2 linked regions of the Bradyrhizobium diazoefficiens genome follow. The main gene of each other region encodes a partner of the protein of the gene in region 2 in a complex. Links are inferred from orthologs where the notes say so. Each region holds a gene or a part of one and is shown on either strand. Other genes may lie near its edges. The genes, in order: accD and JJC00_RS36490.

What was found.
Region 1: the proteins of JJC00_RS36490 (region 2) and accD are in contact, whole or in part, in a solved structure (PDB 8UXZ), measured with the Escherichia coli proteins. The link is inferred for Bradyrhizobium diazoefficiens from one-to-one orthologs.

What each region holds. Positions count from the first base shown.
Region 1 is NZ_CP067102.1:94,593-103,620, forward strand. What follows is about bases 1-2,960. They hold accD (acetyl-CoA carboxylase, carboxyltransferase subunit beta), read right to left. Parts: upstream 1,972-2,960; coding sequence 1,030-1,971; downstream 1-1,029. Other genes in these bases: JJC00_RS00395 (bifunctional folylpolyglutamate synthase/dihydrofolate synthase), read right to left, coding at 1-1,033; trpA (tryptophan synthase subunit alpha), read right to left, coding at 2,082-2,918; trpB (tryptophan synthase subunit beta), read right to left, coding at 2,915-2,960. Also shown: more of trpB, read right to left, coding at 2,961-4,132; JJC00_RS00415 (phosphoribosylanthranilate isomerase), read right to left, coding at 4,129-4,788; JJC00_RS00420 (lipopolysaccharide assembly protein LapA domain-containing protein), read right to left, coding at 4,853-5,245; JJC00_RS00425 (integration host factor subunit beta), read right to left, coding at 5,323-5,628; signal peptide peptidase SppA, read right to left, coding at 5,812-6,792; rpsA (30S ribosomal protein S1), read right to left, coding at 6,977-8,683; cmk ((d)CMP kinase), read right to left, coding at 8,951-9,028.
Region 2 is NZ_CP067102.1:7,805,463-7,817,000, reverse strand. What follows is about bases 7,571-10,436. They hold JJC00_RS36490 (acetyl-CoA carboxylase carboxyltransferase subunit alpha), read right to left. Parts: upstream 9,552-10,436; coding sequence 8,589-9,551; downstream 7,571-8,588. Other genes in these bases: xerD (site-specific tyrosine recombinase XerD), read right to left, coding at 9,740-10,436; JJC00_RS36495 (L,D-transpeptidase family protein), read right to left, coding at 7,571-8,136. Outside these bases: JJC00_RS36530 (substrate-binding domain-containing protein), read left to right, coding at 1-288; JJC00_RS36525 (amidase), read left to right, coding at 464-1,978; JJC00_RS36520 (branched-chain amino acid ABC transporter permease), read left to right, coding at 2,015-2,872; JJC00_RS36515 (substrate-binding protein), read left to right, coding at 2,877-4,091; JJC00_RS36510 (branched-chain amino acid ABC transporter permease), read left to right, coding at 4,098-5,189; JJC00_RS36505 (ABC transporter ATP-binding protein), read left to right, coding at 5,179-5,910; JJC00_RS36500 (ABC transporter ATP-binding protein), read left to right, coding at 5,903-6,598; more of JJC00_RS36495, read right to left, coding at 6,622-7,570; more of xerD, read right to left, coding at 10,437-10,720; JJC00_RS36480 (hypothetical protein), read right to left, coding at 10,738-10,884; JJC00_RS36475 (shikimate kinase), read left to right, coding at 11,031-11,538. UniProt on the Escherichia coli protein: Component of the acetyl coenzyme A carboxylase (ACC) complex. First, biotin carboxylase catalyzes the carboxylation of biotin on its carrier protein (BCCP) and then the CO(2) group is transferred by the carboxyltransferase to acetyl-CoA to form malonyl-CoA.

The sequences.
Region 1 (9,028 bases), 7.7 Mb from region 2 along the record:
ACACCCGCTCTTCGAGGTCGCCTAGCGCGGCGGCTGCGACGCGGCCGCCTTCGGCATTATGCCCGCCGTCGAGCCAGATCTCCGACCCCTGCGGGCCCCAGGAAAGCAGCTCGCCCGAGGTGAGGCGCTGCATCCGCGCCGGCCATTCGGCACTGAGGATGCCGGCCTCGAAGGCCGCCTGGTTGATCTTGAAAGTCTGGATCGCGCGCAGCGTCGCGATGGCGAGGCCGGCATTGTCGAACTGATGGCGACCGAACAGGCGCGGCGCCGTCAAATCCATCAGGCCGCGCTCGTCGGAATAGACCAGCCGCCCATGCTCGACATTGACGTGCCAGCTTTCGTTCGCGGCAAACAGCGGCGCGTGTATGCGCCTGGCCTGCGCCTCGATTGCCGCCATCGCCTCGGGCGCCTGCTCGGCGCACACCACGGGCACGCCGCGCTTGATGATCGCGGCCTTCTCGCCGGCGATCGAGGCCAGGGTCTCGCCGAGAAACTCCATGTGGTCCATGCTGACAGGGGTGATCACGCAGGCCGCCGGGGTATCGACCACATTGGTCGAATCGAGCCGGCCGCCGAGGCCGACTTCGAGCAGCACCGCATCGGCTGGATTTTGCGCGAACAGATGGAAGGCGGCCGCGGTCTTGAGCTCGAACACAGTCGCAGGCTCGCCGGCATTGACGCGCTCGACCTCTTCCAGCGCGGCGCGCAGCTCGTCGTCGCTGACAAGTACGCCACGGCCGACGCGGCCGAGCCGGAAACATTCGTTGATGCGGACGAGATAGGGCGACGTGTAGGCGTGGACGCGCAGGCCGGCCGCCTCCAGCGTCGCGCGCAGATAGGCAACCGTCGAGCCCTTGCCGTTGGTGCCGGCGACGTGGATCACCGGCGGCAGCTTGCGCTCGGGATGATCGAGCCGTTCGAGCAGACGGTGCATCCGCTCGAGCCCGAGATCGATACGTTTCTGATGCAGGGCCGACAGCCGCCCGATCAATGCATCGAGCGACGGCTTTGCGCTATCAGAGGACGCGTTCACGCGTGCGGCGCAGCCGGCGCCGTCTCAGCGGCCGATACGATCTGCGCCGGGCTGACGACAGGCTGCACCGATTTCGACGCGCCTTCCTGCGCCGGCGCCCTGGTCAGGAGGCGGCAGAGCCGCGCCAGGGTCGGACGCAATTCGTGGCGATGCACGACCATGTCGACCATGCCGTGCTCTTTCAGATATTCGGCGCGCTGAAAGCCCTCAGGCAGCTTTTCACGGATGGTCTGCTCGATCACGCGCGCGCCGGCAAAGCCGATCAGCGCGCCGGGCTCGGCGATCTGCACGTCGCCGAGCATCGCATAGGATGCGGTGACGCCGCCGGTGGTCGGGTTGGTCAGCACGACGATATAGGGCTGTTTTGCTTCGCGCAGCATCTGGACACCGACCGTGGTGCGCGGCATCTGCATCAGCGACAAGATGCCTTCCTGCATGCGCGCGCCGCCGGACGCGGCGAACACGATGAACGGCGACTTCTTCTCAACCGCGAGCTCGAGCCCGCGCACGAGGGCTTCACCGGCAGCCATGCCGAGCGAACCACCCATGAAATCGAAATCCTGCACGGCGATGACGACGCCGGCACCTTCGAGCTTGCCGTAGCCGACCTTGACCGCATCGTTCAGATTGGTGCGCGCGCGCGCGTCCTTGACGCGGTCGACGTATTTCTTCTCGTCGCGAAACTTCAGCGGATCGGGCGTGACGTCGGGCAAGGCCACGTCGAACCAGGTCTCGTTGTCGAAGATCGACTTGAGCCGCGCCACCGCGCCCATGCGCATGTGGTAGTTCGAGCCGGGGATGACGAACTGGTTGGCCTCGACGTCCTTGTAGAACACCAGCTGCCCGGAATCCGGGCACTTGATCCACAGATTCTCCGGCGTCTCCCGCCGCAGCATGTTGCGGATTTTCGGCCGGACCACATTGGTAAGCCAGTTCATGGTTTGCTCCGATGTGCGAACCCGCAGGGGATCGCCTGAAGGACTATATGGCGGCCGGGCCCCTGCCCGGCAAGCTGCCGTGTCGTCCGCCTTGGCAGCGGAACTATGGCCTATTCGGCCGCTTGTTTCGCGCCCTTGACGCCCTGGGCCAGCGCCGCGGTCAGCTCAGCCACGGCGTTAACGGTTTTGGCGGTTGCGCGCCCTTCGGCATCGAGACTGTTCTTGAGCGCATCGACCAGCGCGGTGCCGACCACGGCACCGTTGGCATGCGAGGCAATGGCCTGGGCGTTTTCCGGCGTGCGGATGCCGAAGCCGACGCAGACCGGCAGCTTGGTATGGCGCTTGATGCGGGCGACCGCGCCGCTCACAGCGGTCGCGTCGGCCGCCGCCGCACCGGTGATGCCGGTGATGGCGACGTAGTAGACGAAGCCCGAGGTGTTGGCGAGCACGGCCGGCAGGCGCTTGTCGTCGGTCGTCGGCGTCGCCAGGCGGATGAAGTTGAGGCCGGCCTTCATTGCGGGCAGGCACAGCTCATCGTCTTCCTCCGGCGGCAGATCGACGATGATCAGGCCGTCGATGCCGGCGCTCTTCGCATCGACAGGGAATTTGTCGACGCCGTAGATGTAGATCGGATTGTAATAGCCCATCAGCACGATCGGCGTCGCATTGTCGTCCTTGCGGAAGTCGCGCACGAGGTCGAGCGTCTTCTTCAGCGTCATGCCGACCTTGAGCGCGCGCAAGCCCGCCGCCTGGATCGACGGACCGTCGGCCATCGGATCGGTGAAGGGCATGCCGAGCTCGATCACGTCGGCGCCCGACTTCGGCAGCGCCTTGATGATCTCGAGCGACGTCGCCGGATCGGGATCGCCAGCCATCACAAAAGTGACGAAGGCCGAGCGGCCGACTTTTTTCAGCTCGGCGAAACGGGTGTCGATACGCGTGGTCACTTGGTCTTGCCCTTCAGGATGTCGCCGACCTGCGGGACGTCCTTGTCGCCGCGGCCGGAGAGATTGACGACCATCAGGTGATCCCTCGGCCGTTTCGGCGCGAGCTCCATCACCTTGGCGATGGCGTGTGCGGGCTCGAGCGCGGGAATGATGCCTTCGAGCTTGGAGAGCAGCTGGAACGCGGCGAGCGCCTCGTCATCGGTCGCGGAGAGATAATTGACGCGGCCGATCTCGTGCAGCCACGAATGCTCGGGGCCGATGCCGGGATAGTCGAGACCGGCCGAGATCGAATGCGCGTCCTGGATCTGGCCGTCGGCATCCATCAAGAGATAAGTGCGGTTGCCGTGGAGCACGCCGGGACGGCCGCCCGCGATCGAGGCCGCATGCAGCTGCGTCAGTCCATGGCCCGCGGCCTCGACCCCAAAGATTTCGACGGAGGGATCGTCGAGGAACGGATGGAATAGGCCCATCGCATTGGAGCCGCCGCCGATGCAGGCGACCAGCGAATCCGGCAGGCGGCCCTCGACCTCCTGCATCTGCGTCCTGGTCTCGTTGCCGATGATGGACTGGAAGTCGCGCACCAGCGTCGGATAGGGATGCGGGCCCGCCACCGTGCCGATGCAGTAGAAGGTGTCGTGCACGTTGGTGACCCAGTCGCGCAGCGCCTCGTTCATCGCGTCCTTCAGCGTGCGCGTGCCCGACTGCACCGGCATCACCTTGGCGCCCAGCATCTCCATGCGGATCACGTTGGGCTGCTGCCGCTCGACGTCGACGGCGCCCATATAGACCACGCATTCGAGGCCGAAGCGCGCGCACAGAGTCGCGGTGGCGACGCCGTGCTGGCCGGCGCCGGTCTCGGCGATGATGCGCTTCTTGCCCATGCGTCGCGCCAGCATGATCTGGCCGAGCACATTGTTCACCTTGTGCGAACCGGTGTGGTTGAGCTCTTCGCGCTTCAGATAGATCTTGGCGCCGCCGAGATGCTCGGTGAGACGCTCGGCGAAATAGAGCGGCGAGGGCCGGCCGACATAGTTCTTGAGATAGCCGTTCATCTCGGCCTGGAAGGCCGGATCGGCCTTGGCCGCGGTGTAGGCCTTCTCCAGATCGAGGATCAGCGGCATCAGGGTTTCGGCGACGAAGCGTCCGCCAAAGATGCCGAAATGGCCGCGCTCGTCGGGACCGCTGCGATAGGAATTTGGTTTGGCGATGTTCATCGAACGCTCAACTCTTGGGTGGCGCGCGCGGCGCGAATGAAGGCCTTGATCAGCTCCGGGTCCTTGACGCCGGGAGCGCACTCGACTCCCGAGGACACGTCGGCGCCACCGGCGCCGGTGACGCGGAGGGCTTCCGCGACATTGTCGACATGAAGCCCGCCCGAGACCATGTAGGGCAGTTTGAGATCGAGATTTTCGAGCAGGTGCCAGTCGAACGGCGCCCCCAGGCCGCCGGGCCGGGTCGCATCCTTCGGCGCCCGGGCATCGAACAGGATGCGGTCGGCAACTGCGGCGTAGCCGGGCAGCACGGCGAGATCGGCCGATGTCGCGACCGGCACGGCCTTCATCACGGGGCGGCCGAACTTCTGCTCGATGTCGCGCAGCCGCGCCACGCTCTCCTTGCCATGGAGCTGAAAAATGTCCGGCGACAGCGCGTCCATGATGTTGCCGAGCGTGGCGTCGTCGGCATCGACCGTAAGCGCGACCGTGAGCGCGCGCCGCTCCACCTGCCGCCCGAGATCGCGCCCCGTCTCCAGCGAGACATGCCGGGGCGACGGCGGAAAGAACACGAACCCCACCATGTCGGCGCCCGCGTCGAGCGCCGTTTCGAGCGTCTCGCGCGTGGATAGGCCACAGATTTTGACGAGCAGGGACATGGTCTCAAAGCAAATGGAGGCCGCAAGCGGCGGCCGGGAAACGGGTTTTTCGGTCGGGCCGCTTCTACAACGTCGCGCGCTGCTTGTCTCGCCCGATGGCCCCGTAAAGGCCCACCCCGGAGGGTACCGGGAGGCGCTGGGGCTCCGGCCTTGGCGGGGCCGTCTGGGTCCGCAAATCGGCCAGCTCGACCCGGGCGGCCCGCGCATCCGCCTCATGCCGGCGCGCGGCCCGCCGCCAGTGCCGCTGGCCGAACCAGACGGCGCAACCGCCGGCGATGACGCCCAGAGCGGCCACCAGGATCAGCAGCAGGAACAGCGGCATTGTGCGCGATAGGGCCGGATCGTTCGCCATGAAGGGATCGAACGAGACCGTGACGTCATGCCGGTTGGCGACCGCAAAGGTCACCAGGATCAGGGCCAGCGGAATCACGATCAGCGCGGTCAGGAACTTTCGCATCGCGAGCGCTCGTCTTGAATCAAGCTTGCTGCCGCATCATGCGGCCGGTCGGTAAAGCCCGGACGACAGCGGCTTCTTTAGTCCGGCGCGCCGGGATCCGGATGATCGCGATTCAGCCGCTCGCGCATTTCCTTGCCGGTCTTGAAGAACGGAACGCTCTTCTGATCGACGGGGACATGAGCGCCGGTGCGCGGATTGCGGCCGGCGCGCGCAGGGCGGTGCTTCACCGAGAAGGCGCCGAAGCCGCGCAGCTCGACGCGGTCGCCGCGCGCGAGTGCCGCTACGATCTCCTCGAGAATCGCATTCACAATGTTCTCGACATCCCGCTGGTACAGATGCGGGTTGTGCTCGGCGATACGCTGAACAAGTTCGGATTTGATCATCGAGAGATAGGACCCGGAAGCGTGCGGATGACCATTTCCGTGAAAATGCCTTGATCTGTCAAGACGCTAAATGAAGGTTGAGCGTCGTGAAAATGCGTGACAAATGCCGAAAAAGCGGGCTGCACGTCTACTCGCCGGACGGGAAAAAGCTCTTGAGCTCGCGTTGTTCCCGCTTGTTCCCGGTCAATTCGACGCAGCCGGCTGCCACAGGGCCAGCATTCCATCCAACCCGACGCGATCGACCGCTTGCACGACGCCGGTTTGCGCGATTTGGTGCGCAATCGAGCCGAATCCAAGCGCTTCCAGCGTCACGGCGGCAGCCGTCTTGAGGAACGGGAGATCGCCGAAGCGCGGCTCGAGCTTGTAATCGCGCACGCTGAGACCCTTCTTGACGCCCTTCTGCTCCTCAAGCCAGGTCACGGCGGTGTTCTCGTCGCCGAGCTGATCGATCAGCTTGAGATCGATCGCTTGGCGGCCGGTGAAGACCCGGCCATCGACGACTTTTTCGAGCTGCGTGTCATCCATGCCACGGCGCTGCTTCACCAGATCTTTGAACCAGGCATAGGAATCCTTCACCAGCGCATCCAGCGCGGCCCGGGCCTCGGGGCTGGTCGGCTCAAAACCGTTGGGCGCGGCCTTCAGCGGCGTGGACTTCACTTCCTCGACCCTGACGCCGATAGTCTTCAAGAGTTCCGAGACGTTGGGAAACTGGAACAGCACGCCGATCGAGCCGACCAGCGAGCTCTGCTGGGCGATGATGTGGTCGCTCGCAATTGCGGTGATGTAACCGCCGGATGCGGCAAGCCCCTCGACCACGACGACCAGCGGCTTCTTCGCCTTCAGGCGCGTCAGTGAATCGTACAGCTGCTCGGAGCCGGCGGTGGTGCCGCCCGGCGAGTTGACGTGAACGATCACGGCGGCGGCCTGCGAATTCTCCAGCCGCTCCAGCGCCCGCGTGCGCTCGGAATCGCTGCGGATCAGGCCATCGATCTGCACGCGCGCGATGGAGCCTGCGGTAGCAAAGCTGCCGCGCGCGCCGGGTGTCGCGATCAGCGCGAAGCCCGCGATCGCAGCGATCGCGATCAGCGCGGCCATCACGCGCCAGAACGTCAGCTTGCGGCGGATCCTGCGGCGATCGACGATGATGTCCGAATCGAGCGACATCGGAATATCTCCAAATGAAAGGCCGCTGGCGTTGTGCCGTCACAACGTGACCATTGGCTTGTCTGGATACATCAATTGCGGCGCAATTTGAAGAAAACAAGGCCCCGCGCAGCCCGGATGGGGCCACAACAAAAAAGCCCCGGCTCGCGCCGGGGCTCCGATGTCAGCAAAACCAGCGTTTCGCTTATTTGCTGTCGCGGTTCTTGAGCGCGGTGCCCAGGATGTCGCCGAGCGTCGCACCCGAATCCGAGGAGCCGTACTGCGCGATGGCTTCCTTCTCTTCGGCGACTTCGAGCGCCTTGATCGACACCTGGACCTTGCGGGCCTTCTTGTCGAACTGGATCACGCGGGCATCGACCTTCTCGCCGACGGCGAAGCGTTCGGCACGTTGGTCGTTGCGGTCACGCGCGAGTTCCGAGCGCTTGACGAAGGTCGTGAAGTCGGTACCGGCGATCTTCACCTCGATACCGCTTTCCTTCACTTCGAGCACTTCGCAGGTCACGACCGCGCCCTTCTTGACATCGCCCGGCTCGGCGAAGGGGTCGCCTTCGAGCTGCTTGATGCCGAGCGAGATACGCTCCTTCTCGACGTCCACATCGAGCACCACGGCCTTCACCATGTCGCCTTTCTTGTAGTTGTCGATCACCTGCTCGCCCGGAAGCTTCCAGTCGAGGTCGGAGAGATGGACCATGCCGTCGACGTCGCCCTCGAGGCCCAGGAACAGACCGAACTCGGTCTTGTTCTTGACTTCGCCCTCGACCGTCGAACCGGTCGGGTGACCTTCGACGAAGACCTCCCAAGGATTGCGCATGGTCTGCTTGAGGCCGAGCGAGATGCGGCGCTTGACGGAATCGACTTCCAGCACCTGCACATCGACTTCCTGCGAGGTCGACACGATCTTGCCGGGGTGCATGTTCTTCTTGGTCCACGACATCTCGGAGACGTGGATCAGGCCTTCGATGCCCGGCTCGAGCTCGACGAACGCACCGTAGTCGGTGATGTTGGTGACGCGGCCGGTGAAGCGGGCACCCAGCGGGTACTTGGCTTCGATGCCCTGCCACGGATCGTCCAGCAGCTGCTTCATGCCCAGCGAGATGCGATGCGTCTCGTGGTTGATCTTGATGATCTTGACCTTCACGGTCTGGCCGATCGAGAGCACTTCGGTCGGGTGGTTGACGCGGCGCCACGCGATGTCGGTGACGTGCAGCAGGCCGTCGATGCCGCCGAGGTCAACGAACGCACCGTAATCGGTGATGTTCTTGACCACGCCGTCGATGACCTGACCCTCTTCGAGGTTCTGCACCAGCTCCTGACGCTGCTCGGCGCGGGTCTCTTCGAGAACCGTGCGGCGGGAGACGACGATGTTGCCGCGGCGACGGTCCATCTTGAGGATCTGGAACGGCTGCGCGTTGTTCATCAGCGGCGCAACGTCGCGGATCGGACGGATGTCGACCTGCGAACGCGGCAGGAAGGCAACGGCGCCGTCGAGGTCGACGGTGAAGCCGCCCTTGACCTGGTTGAAGATGACGCCCGTGACCTTCTCGTTGTTCTGGAACGCCTTCTCCAGCTTGCCCCAGCTCTCCTCGCGGCGCGCCTTGTCGCGCGACAGCACGGCTTCGCCGAGGGCGTTTTCGATGCGATCGAGGAACACTTCCACCTCGTCGCCAACCTTGATCTCGCTCTCACGGCCGGGGCCGGAAAATTCGCGCAGCGCAACGCGGCCTTCGGTCTTCAGGCCGACGTCGATGACGGCCATGTCCTTTTCAATTGCAACCACCTTGCCCTTGACGACCGAGCTCTCCTGCAGGTTGCCACCTGCGAAGGACTCGTCGAGCATCGCGGCGAAATCGTCGCGCGACGGGCTATAGGTATCAGCGGAAATCGAAGCCATTTGTTCTCCAGTTGCGGATGTCTTGCCGGCCGTTGGGTTTTTGGGCGTATCGGACGCGCAGTGTCGGAAGGTCCACAAAACCTTCGAGCGACCGCTCGCTGCTCCGGTCTGCGACCAGAATTGCGGAAGCGGGCCGGCTGAGGCCCGCACGTTCGATACGTGGAAAATCTGTTGTCCGGAGCCTGGATCGCAGCGGCCCCCAACAGGGACCGAGAGTATCGACCTCAAAGAGCGGGAGCGGGCACTTCCTCCAATGACGGCTGCGGCTTAACCCCGCGACCGGCCCGCTCGGACAGCCTCGATAATGTCGATGGCGGCCCGGACTCCGCCTTCTATATCCAGTTG
Region 2 (11,538 bases):
GGCGCGCGCGCCAATGACGACTTCCAAAGCCGCTATTGCGCGATGTTCGGGCCGAATGCGCCGCCGATCGGCTCGGTCGGACAATCCAGCTACGAAGGCCTGCGCTTTCTCGAAGCGGTCGCCAACAAGGCCGGCACCTTGGCGTTGGGGCCGATGGTCGCAGCCGGCCGCAACATCGTCTACAGCGGCGCCCGCGGACCGGTTACCGTCCGCAACGGGCACGCGCGAATGCCGATGCATCTCGCCGCGGCCGATGGTCTCGACTTCAAGCTGATCAAGCCGATCTGATAGGCGCGGCAATCGTTGTGCTCGACATTGCAAAATAATACTTGAAAAGGAAAATATTTCCGTTTTGAATGTTTGGGCGAGGCCGGTGGTGCGTGCGTCGTGCCGGGGCGGCCGCGCCCAACGTTCAAAGAGAGCGTTTCAAGAGACCCGTTTCAAGAAACTTCAGGAGAGCGCCGTGACAGTTGTCCTTCCCACGCCAGCCCAACTTCGCAGCATCGCCGAGCAGTGCGGCCTCGCGCTGACCGACGACGACGTCGCCTCGTTCCGCGGCCTGATGCAGGGCTCGATCGATGCCTACAATCTTGTCGGCGCGATGCCGGACGAGGTGCCAGAGGTCAAATATCCGCGCACGCCGGGCTACCGGCCCTCGGCGGAAGAGAACCCACGCAACGCCTGGTACCGCAAATCGACGGTCAAAGGCGCCGCCAGCGGCAAGCTCAAGGGCAAGACCGTCGCGCTGAAAGACAACATCATGCTCGCCGGCGTGCCCATGATGAACGGCTCGGCGACGCTCGAAGGCTATGTTCCCGATTTCGACGCCACCGTCGTCACGCGCATCCTGGACGCCGGCGGGGAAATCCGCGGCAAGACTCACTGTGAATCCTTCTGCATGTCCGGCGGCAGCCACACCGGAGCGGTCGGCGCCGTTCATAATCCCCATAAGATGGGCTATTCCGCCGGCGGCTCGTCCTCCGGCTCAGGCGTCGTCGTCGCCTTGGGCGAAGTCGACATGGCGATGGGCGGCGACCAGGGCGGTTCGATCCGCATGCCGTCCTCGTTCTGTGGCACCTACGGCATGAAGCCGACCTGGGGTCTCGTACCCTACACCGGCATCATGCCGATCGAGATTTTCGTCGATCATACCGGCCCGATGACGGCGACCGTCGCCGACAACGCGCTGCTGCTCGAAGTGCTCGCCGGCGATGACGGCTACGATCCCCGCATCAAGGCGCCGAAGGTCGAGGAATACACCAAGGCGCTCGGCCAGGGCGTCAGGGGTATGAAGATCGGCATTTTGAAGGAAGGTTTCGAGCAGGCGACGGCCGAGGCCGCCGTCAATGAAAGCGTGCGCGAGGCCGCCAAGCGCTTCAAGGATCTGGGTGCGACGGTCGAGACCGTTTCGATCCCGATGCATCTCGTCGGCCCCGCGATATGGACGCCGATCGGCACAGAGGGCATGACCCAGACCATGATGTATGGCGATGGCTATGGTCTTAGCCGCGCCGACCTCTACTCGACCACGCTGATGGATTTCCACCGCGGCTGGCGCCGGCAGGCGGACTCGCTGTCCGAGACGACAAAGCTGTTTTTGATGCTGGGCACCTACATCAACAACACCTTTGGCCCCCGCTACTACGGCAAGGCGCTCAACATCTCGCGGCGCCTGACCGCGGCCTATGACAAGGCCTTTGGGGATTACGATCTTCTCTTGCTGCCGACGACGCCGATGAAGGCGACCAAGCTGCCGGAACCCACGGCCAGCCGCGAGGACTACGTCGCGCGTGCGCTGGAGATGATCTCCAACACCGCGCCGTTCGACATCACCCATCATCCCGCGATGTCGCTGCCGTGCGGCATGGTCGACGGCCTGCCCGTCGGCCTGATGCTGGTCGGCCGGATGTTCGAGGAATCCACCATCTACCGTGCCGCGCACGCCTTCGAGCAGATCGGCGACTGGAAGAAGATGTGAGCGAGGCATTGATGCAGACGGACGGAACAGCATCGCATGGCTAACGCGTTCGTCGCGGCGTTCGAAATCCTGAGCTTTGGCGCGATCATCGTCCTGATCGTGCTGGGGCTTGGGATCATCGCCAGCATGATGGGCATCTTCAACTTTGCGCAGGGCGAGTTCGTCCTGCTCGGGGCCTACATTACCTACCTCGCTTATGCCAAGGGCCTGCCGATCTGGGCCGGCATGGTCGCTGCGCCCTTCGTCGTTGGCGCACTCGGCTTCGTGCTGGAAGCGCTGATCATCCGCCGCTTCTACGCCGCGCCGATCGTCGCCATGCTCGGCACCTACGCGCTCGGCCTGATCATCCGCGAATCCGTGCGCGGCCTGATCGGCGGTTTCTATCTCACCGTGCCCGAGCCGATCGGCGGCTCGATCGATATCGGCACCATGCATATCTCGGCCTGGCGCTTCACCATCATTGTCATCACGCTGCTGGTCATGGTGGGCTGCTATCTCCTGTTGTCGCGCACGAGCTTTGGTCTTCGCATGCGCGCGACGCTGGAGAACCCGTCGCTGGCGCGCGCGTCGGGCATTTCCACGCCTTTGATGTACGGCGCCACCTTTGCCTTTGGGTCGGCGCTTGCCGGCCTCGCCGGGGCGCTGATCGTGCCGGTGTTCAGCCTCTATGCCGATCTCGGCATCCGCTTCCTGATCCAGGGCTTTGTCGCCGTCATGGTCGGCGGTGTCGGCTCCTTTATCGGTCCGGTCGCCGGCGCCGGTGTGATCGGCACGCTCAGCGCCGCGCTGCCCTGGGTCATGGCTCCCGTGGTCGCCGATGTCCTCGTCTTCGTTCTCGCCATTGCCTTCATCAAATTCCGCCCGCAGGGCCTCATCGCTGGAAAAGGGGTTTAGTCACATGTTTGATCGTCAGCTCTCACGCCGCCGCTTTTTGTCCAATTTCGCTTTCGCATCCGGTGCGGTCGCGACCGGGGTTGGGAGCTGGGTGATCCCGGCGCCCTGGGCCAACGCGGCCGAAGCCCCGATCAAGGTCGGTATCGCCACCGATCTCACCGGTCCGATCGCCTACGCCGGCAATGCCGACGCCAACGTCGCAAAAATGGTGATCAAGGAGATCAACGCCTCGGGCGGTCTGCTCGGCCGTCCGCTCGAGCTCTACATCGAGGACACCGCCTCCAACGAATCCGTCGCGGTCGGCAACGTGCGCAAGCTGATCCAGCGCGACAAGGTCGACATGGTGCTCGGTGGCATCACCTCGTCGATGCGCAACGCGATCAAGGATCCGATCGTGGCGCGCGGCAAGACGCTCTACATCTATCCGCAGCTCTATGAGGGCAAGGAATGCACGCCCTATCTGTTCTGCACCGGACCGACGCCGGCGCAGCAATGCGACGACTTCATTCCCTGGCTGATCAAGAACGGCGGCAAGAAGTTCGCGCTGCCGAGCGCCAATTATGTCTGGCCGCACACGCTCAACGTCTATGCGCGCAAGGTGATCGAAGCCAATGGCGGCGAGGTCGTGTTCGAAGAGTATTACCCGCTCGACCAGGTCGACTTCTCAGCAACCGTCAACCGCATCATCTCCAACAAGGTCGATGTCGTCTTCAATACCGTCATCCCGCCGGGTGTCGGCCCGTTCTTCAAGCAGCTCTATGAAGCGGGCTTCCTCAAGAACGGCGGCCGCCTGGCGTGCGTCTACTACGACGAGAACACGCTCAACATCAATCAGGCCGCCGAGATCGAGGGCCTCGCGAGCTGTCTCGACTATTTCAAGGTGCTGACCAAGGAGAATCCGTTCGACGCAAAAATCCAGGCGGCCTACGAGAAGGATTTTCCGGGCAACTTCCTGTTCGCCGCCGGCAGTGCGGCGACCGGCACCTATCGCGGCCTCAAGCTGTGGGAAGCCGCGGTCAAGGAAGCCGGCAAGGTCGACCGTGACTCGGTTGCCACTGCGCTCGACCATGCCAAGATCGCCGAAGGTCCGGGTGGACCGGCCGAGATGGTGCCGGGCAAGCGGCACTGCAAGATGAAAATGTACACCGCCGTCGCCAAGGCCGGGAACTATGAGATCGTCGGACGCAGCGACGGTCTCGTCGATCCCAAGGAATGCTAAGGTCAAATGCCGAAGTCGATGGGCGCAGTGAAACAGGCGATCCCCGCCGAGATCGGCGGGGAGACGGACGTCGCAATGGCTGAACGCAGAACTGCGACCCAAGCTGTCGCGGGACGAAAAGTCCTGCCGATCGTAGAGGGCGTGGTGCTCGTCGCCGCGCTGGTCGCGCCGTTGGTGCTGCAGGATTACCTCACGGTGTTCGCAACGCGCGTGATCATCCTCGCACTGTTTGCGCTGTCGTTCGATCTGGTGTGGGGCTATGCCGGCATCATGAGCTTTGGCCAGGCGCTGTTCTTCGGCTCGGCCGGCTATGGCGTCGCGCTGCTCGCGCGCGACCTCGACATCACCAACATCTTTCTGGTGCTGCCGGCCGGCACGCTGATCGGCCTCACCTTCGCGTTGCTGCTCGGCGGCTTCCTGCTGCTGGGCCGGCATCCCTCCAGCGTGATCTTCGTCTCGCTGGGTACGCTGACCGGCTCCTACGCGGCCGATCGCCTCGCGCGCGGCTGGTACTATCTCGGCGGCCAGAACGGCATTCCCTCGATCTCGTCAATGACGCTCGGGGGTTACGAGTTCTCCGAGGGACCACCGTTCTATTATCTCGTGCTCGGCATCCTCGTCGTGGTCTACCTGCTCTGCCGCTTCCTGGTGCGCTCGCAGTTTGGTCTCGCGCTCGCCGGCCTGCGCGAGAACGAGCAGCGCATTGCCTTCTTCGGCTACAAGGCGCAGCACCTGAAGGCGATCATCTTCGCGATCGGCGGCGCCATCGCAGGCCTGGCCGGCAGTCTCTATGCGTTCCACGAAGGCTTTGTGTGGCCCAACATGGTCGGCGTCGTGGTCTCGACGCAAGTGGTGCTTTACGTGCTATTCGGCGGCTCCGGTACGCTGATCGGCGCCGTCATCGGCACCGTGATCGTCGAGGGCGTCAGCTTCTGGCTGTCGGACAATTACCGCGACATCTGGCCGATCATTTTGGGATTGCTGCTGCTGCTCGTGATCCTGTTCCGGCCGCTCGGCCTGATCAGTTTTGTGCTTGGCGAACGCGAGCGGGTCGGCAGCTTCGGTGCTACACGCAAGGAGAAGCAAAATGCTCCTTGAAGCCGCGGGCATCTCAAAGATCTTCGGCAAGCTCACCGCGCTCGACGGCGCCGCGCTCACCGTCGGCGAGAACGAGTTTCACGGCCTGATCGGCCCCAACGGCTCCGGCAAGAGCACGCTGATGAAGTGCATCGCCGGCGCCGAAGTGCCGACGCAGGGTAAGGTCTCCTTCGTCAATACCGACATCACCGCGTACACGCCGACCGAGCGGGCGCGGGCGGGCATGAGCCTGAAATTCCAGATCACCAGCGTGCTGCCGTCGCTGACGCTCTACGACAACATCCTGCTCGCGCTGCAGGCGCAGTCCTCGCTGCTCGATCTCGTGTTTTCGCGCACGAGAGCTGCGCTGCATGATCAGGTCATGACCATGCTGACGCAATTCCGTCTCGCCGACCGCGCCTTCGATGCGGCGGCCGCGCTGTCGCACGGCCAGCAGCAATGGCTGGAGATCGCGATGGCACTCGCGGGCAGACCCAAACTCCTTTTGCTCGACGAGCCGACCGGCGGCATGAGCCTGGAGGAGCGCCGCGTCACCGGCGAACTGCTCCAGCCGATCAAACAACATTGCTCGCTCGTCATCGTCGAGCACGACCTCGATTTCATCCGCGACATCTGCGATCGCCTCACCGTGCTCGACCAGGGCAAGGTGCTGGCATCGGGCACCGTGTCCGAGATCCAGGCCAACACATCCGTCCAGGAGATTTATCTGCGCCGTGCCTGAATTTTTGGACATCAAGCATCTCGACGCCGGCTATGGCCGCAGCCAAGTCCTGTTCGACCTCAATCTCGGCATTCCCTGGCGCGGCGGCGTTGCGGTGCTCGGGCGCAATGGCGCCGGCAAGACCACGCTGATGAAGACCATCATCGGCGAGCTGCCGGCATGGAAGGGCGAGGTCGGCTTCGACGGCCGCGACATCAGCCGCCGCCGGCCCGAAGAGCGCGTTCGCGCCGGCATCGGCTACGTGCCGCAGGAGCATTCTGTGTTCGCGCGCCTGTCGGTGCGCGACAATCTCGCCGTCGGCTCGCTTTTCAACAAGGATACCACCGCGGTCGACCGCGTGCTGACCATCTTCCCGAAACTCGGCCAGCGCCTCGACCAGCCCGCCGGCACGCTCTCCGGCGGCGAGCGCAAGATGCTCGCCATCGGCCGCGCCATGCTGGGTGATCCTAAATTGCTGCTGCTGGACGAGCCGACCGAAGGCGTCTGGATTGGCGTGATCGAGGAGATCACCGAGCGCCTGATCGAGCTCGCGAAAAACATCGCCGTCATCATCGTCGAGCAGCACCTCGACCTCGCGCTCCGCGTGGCCGATTACGCCTACGTGCTCGACCGCGGCCGCGTTGCGCTGCAGGGCGCCGCAGGCGAGGTGAGGGGCAATCCGGAGCTGATGCGGTACCTGGCGCCGTAGGTATTCGCGGGCGGAACGCTCGCCTACTTCACCGCGCCAAACCGGCTGTCGAACGAGTTCGATGACACCACCGGTGCGGCACCGGCGATCTGCGTGCCGTCACCCGCACCATCGTTCACCGACGGTTTTAGCGCGGGCCGCGTTGCCGCGACCTTGGTCTCGGTCGGCTTCGCCGGCTCCGTGGGTTTCGCGGCAACTGCCGGCTTGTCCTTCGAGGCATCGTGGTGGCCCGGGACGAAGCGCGTCACTGCGGCCTTCAGCCTGGAGGCCGTGCTCGGCGTGGCGGGCGCGGGGGACACCGATGCGGTCGCTTGCGGCGGCGGCGTGGTCGCTGTCGTGTCGGCAGTGCCGAGGCCCATCTTGCGGCCGAGATTGGAGAAGAAGCCGCCGGACTTCTCGGCCGAGGCGACGCGGGTGCTGGTCGCGGGTGCGGCGACCGCAACGACGGGCTCTTCCCGCGGCGCGGCCGCGGCGGGCTCGAGATTCGGCTTCGGCGGGTTGACGGTGCCGGGGATCGTGCCCGGCGCCTTCGACATCGCCAGCATCTGCAGCGTATTGCCTTCGGCGCCTTCCGACAGGCCAGTCGAGCCTTCCGGAATCTTCGCGGCAAAGATCTTGTTCATGCCGCCGTCGATGCCGGTGTTCATGCGCGCCACCGGCGTGCCCTTGGTGACGAGCTTGTTGTACTCGGCTTCGTCGCGCTGCTCCTTCTCGCGCACGGCGCTGGCGATGTCCTCGGGGATCACATAGGCCGGGCACTTGGCCGAAGCGTCGAACACGGGATCGCGCTTGGCATCGGGCGCCTTCGCCGCGTCGAACACGTACTTCTTCTCGCAGAAGTCGACCTTCGGCTCCTGTCGTGTCACCTCGAAATGATCATAGCCTTCCTTGATCATCTTCCAGAAGGCCATGTTCGGATTGTTGCGGTGCTTGGCCATGTTCACCGGCGTCATCTTGAAAGGATACGCCTGGAACTGGAACGCCTTCTGGCCGCCGAAGAAGGACTCGCGCCCCAACGAATAGATCTCCGCGATCTGCTCGTCCGTCATCGCGTAGCAGCCACGCGACGAGCAATCGCCATGCACCATCAGCTGCGAGCCGGTGCGACCGAGCGCCTTGTCGAACGCGTTGGGGAAGCCGGTGTTGAACGAGAGATAGTAGGCCGACTGCGGATTCATCTGGCTCGGATTGATCGAGTAGAATCCCTCCGGCGCCTGACGGTCGCCTTCGCGCACCTTCGGACCGAGGTCGCCCGACCAGCGGCAGATCGGATAGGTCTTGAGCAGCGCGAACTGGCCGGAGCGGGTCTGCTTCCAGATCTCGAGCTCGGCCTCCTGCTTGAACAGGCGGATCAGGATCGGCGATTGCAGATCCATGTCCTTCTCGCCCATCGCGGCGACGAGCTTGGGCGAGACCGGCTGGTTGGCCTTGGCGTTGGTCGCGAGCGACACCTGATCGGTATCGCAGCCGGCGAGCACAATGCTGGCGGCAAGCGCGACCGAAGCCAAGAGCGCACGGGCAAGCGAACGAGAATTCAAGATGGACCCCACAACGTGCCGGGCAAGGAGCGCGTACCCCAATCTCTCGGGCATGGCCTGACCGGAACTCCGCACCTTATTCAGACCAAGCCCCAGCGCTTATGCCCTGAAGCCATTGATTAAAATTCTAACGTCCGCGCCTGGGGGTCGCAACCCAACCGGGGATCACGAGCCCGTTGGCCGACAGGCGTGGTCAACAGAGACTTAAACTGGGCCGGAACTTGGGACTCAATTGGGCTTTGCGGCCAAACCGGTACTGAGATCGCCGATTTGGGCAAAAAAAGGGTTAATGCGGGGTTACCGGGGGCTCTTCTCCTCTCCCGCTTGCGGGAGGCCGGGAGAGGGCTCGTGCCGCATTGGGAGTGTCGCCCGTGGAGATACCCCCCACCCTGACCCTCCCGCGCAAGCGGGAGAGGGAGCGCACCTCCGTTGCCGCACCAAAACCGCCCGAATCAGCCCAGTTTCCGGCCGATATCGAGGAATTTCTGCCGGCGCTGCTTGCGGATGGCCTCGCCGTCCAGGCCGCGCATCTCGTCAAAAGCCTTGGCGATGGCGTCGCCCGTGGTCGCGATCATGGCTGTGGGGTCGCGATGGGCGCCGCCGACCGGCTCCTTCAAGATGCTGTCGATCACCCCGAAGCGCAGCATGTCCTGGGCGGTGATCTTCATGTTGTTGGCGGCTTCCTGCGCCTTGCTGCCGTCGCGCCAGAGGATGGAGGAGGCGGCCTCGGGCGAAATCACGCTGTAGATCGCGTGCTCCAGCATCAGCACCCTGTTGGCGGTGGTGATGGCAATGGCGCCGCCCGACATGCCCTCGCCGGTGATGATGGCGACGTTCGGTACGGTCAGCGCCATGCAGGCGTCGGTCGAGCGCGCGATCGCCTCGGCCTGGCCACGCTCTTCGGCACCGATGCCGGGATAGGCGCCGGCGGAATCGGCGAGCGACAGCACCGGCAGGCCGAACCGTTCGGCCATCTCCATCAGCCGCACGCATTTGCGGTAACCTTCCGGCCGCGCCATGCCAAAGTTATGCTTGATGCGGCTCTCGGTGGAATCGCCCTTTTCCTGGCCCATCACGCAAATCGCTTCGCCGCGGAAGCGGCCGAAGCCCGCGACCAGCGCCTCGTCCTCGCCAAACTTGCGGTCGCCAGCGAGCGGGGTGAATTCGGTGATCAGGCCCTTGATGAAGTCGTTGAAATGCGGCCGCTGCGGATGCCGCGCGACCAGCGTCTTCTGCCACGGCGTCAGGTTCTGATAGAGGTCGGCCAGCGCCTGCGCCGCCTTGTCCTCGATCCGACCGATCTCCTCGGCGATGTCGGTGCCGGAGGCAGCTAACGTCCTGAGCTCGTCGACCTTGGAGTCGAGCTCGGCGACGGGCTTTTCGAAGTCGAGATAGCTGCGCATCTGGTCTGGCATCAACTCAGTATAGGGGGACGGGGCGAAGAGGCGAAGCGAGGTTGGCTTCTTGTAAAGAAGTGTAGTTTCTTCAAAGGGTTGACCTGTGCGCTCCCGGGGGCGCGGCAAATCACGAATGAGGCCACGGCTCTTTCTGCGGAGATGTGGCCGAAGTCAAGGCGGTTTCGGCCGCCGCCGCGCGGCGGCGGCTACTTCTCCGCCAGCGGGTGCAGGTCGCGCACCAGGCTCTTCAGCCGCTCCTCGACCACATGGGTATAGATCTGGGTCGTCGAGATGTCGGTGTGGCCGAGCAGGGTCTGCACGATGCGTAAGTCCGCGCCGTTGTGCAGGAGGTGGCTGGCAAAGGCATGCCGCAGCACGTGCGGGGAGACCAGGCGGGCCTGAAGCCCCGATGCGACCGCGAGCTCCTTCAAGTCGCGGGCAAAATGCTGCCGCGTCAGGTGCCCGCTCTCGCCGAACGAGGGAAACAGCCATTTCGAGGCGGCGACGCTGCCCTTCTTCTCGCCCTTATTGTTTTCTTTGGCAGCTTCCGTTGCCGCAAGATAATCCGCCATCGCCTGCCGCGAGGCCTCGTTGAGCGGCACCAGCCGTTCCTTGTCGCCCTTGCCGCGCACCACGATCATGCGGGCGTCGCGCTTGGCGGCCGAGCGCGGCAGCGACACCAGCTCGGAGACGCGCAAGCCGGTGGCGTAGAGCACCTCGAGCAGGCAATAGAGCCGCAGAGCGCGCAGTCGCTGTGACGGCGAGGCGTTCGCCGCCTCGCTCATCTCCTTGGCGCGGCGAAGCATGCGGTCGACATCGGCGATCGACAGCACCTTTGGCAGGCCGCGGCCGCGCTTGGGGCCGGACAGGATCGCCGCGGGATCTTCGGTTCGGATGCGTTCATTCAGGAGAAAGCGGAACAGGTGCCGCATCGCCGACAGCCGCCGCGCGACGCTGGAGGATTTGAAGCCACGCGCATCGAGATCGCCAAGATAGTCGCGCAGCGTTTGCGTCTCCGCGTCCACAAAGCTGTGGCCGGCGCGGCCGAGGAACTCGGAGAAATCGGTGAGGTCGCGGCGATAGGCATCGAGCGTGTTGGGGCCGGCGCCCTGTTCCGCCGCGAGCATGTCGAGGAACAGGCCGGTGAGCTTGGCGTCGGACGGCGTGCTGGCGGAGGATTTGCGCATGCCCTGGAGGCTAGCTCCTATTTCTTGAGAAATTTATCCGGCGGGATCGTCACCGTCATTTCTCGCGGCTTCGGATTGACGAAGTTGGCCAGCGCGAACACCACGCCATAGACGATGCCCGCGATCACGGCGACGACCGTCAGGAAGCGGAACAGGCTGGGCATCGGGAAAGGTCTCGGGCGTCCAAATTAACCAATGAAATCATCCAACATGTTCGCCGTTTCGTGGCAAGAGTCCTCTGGCGAGGGCCCCAATGGGGTCGTATACGTGGCCCAGATGCCGCCTTTGGCGGCAAATTGAGCAAGATCCAATGTCCGACGCCGCGTTGCCAGCACAAGCGAGCCCTGAGGCCGACATCCTGTCGGCGCTGGGGACGCGTTCGATCGTGCTGGTCGGCATGATGGGCGTCGGCAAGTCGACCATCGGCCGCCGCATTGCGGCGCGGCTCAAGCTGCCCTTCGTCGACGCCGACACCGAGATCGAGGCGGCGGCCGGCATGACCATACCGGAGATTTTCGAGCGCCACGGCGAGCCGCATTTCCGCGACGGCGAGGCGCGGGTGATCGCCCGCCTGCTGGACGGCGGACCGGTGGTGCTGGCGACCGGCGGCGGCGCCTTCATGCGCGAGGAGACGCGCAGCCGCATTGCGGCGAAAGCGATCTCGATCTGGCTCAAGGCGGACCACGACGTCATCATGCGCCGCGTCCGTCGCCGCGCCGACCGGCCACTGCTGCAGACCGCTGATCCCGAGGGGACCGTGACGCGCCTGCTCACCGAGCGCGAGCCGGTCTACAGCCATGCCGATCTCACCATCGCCT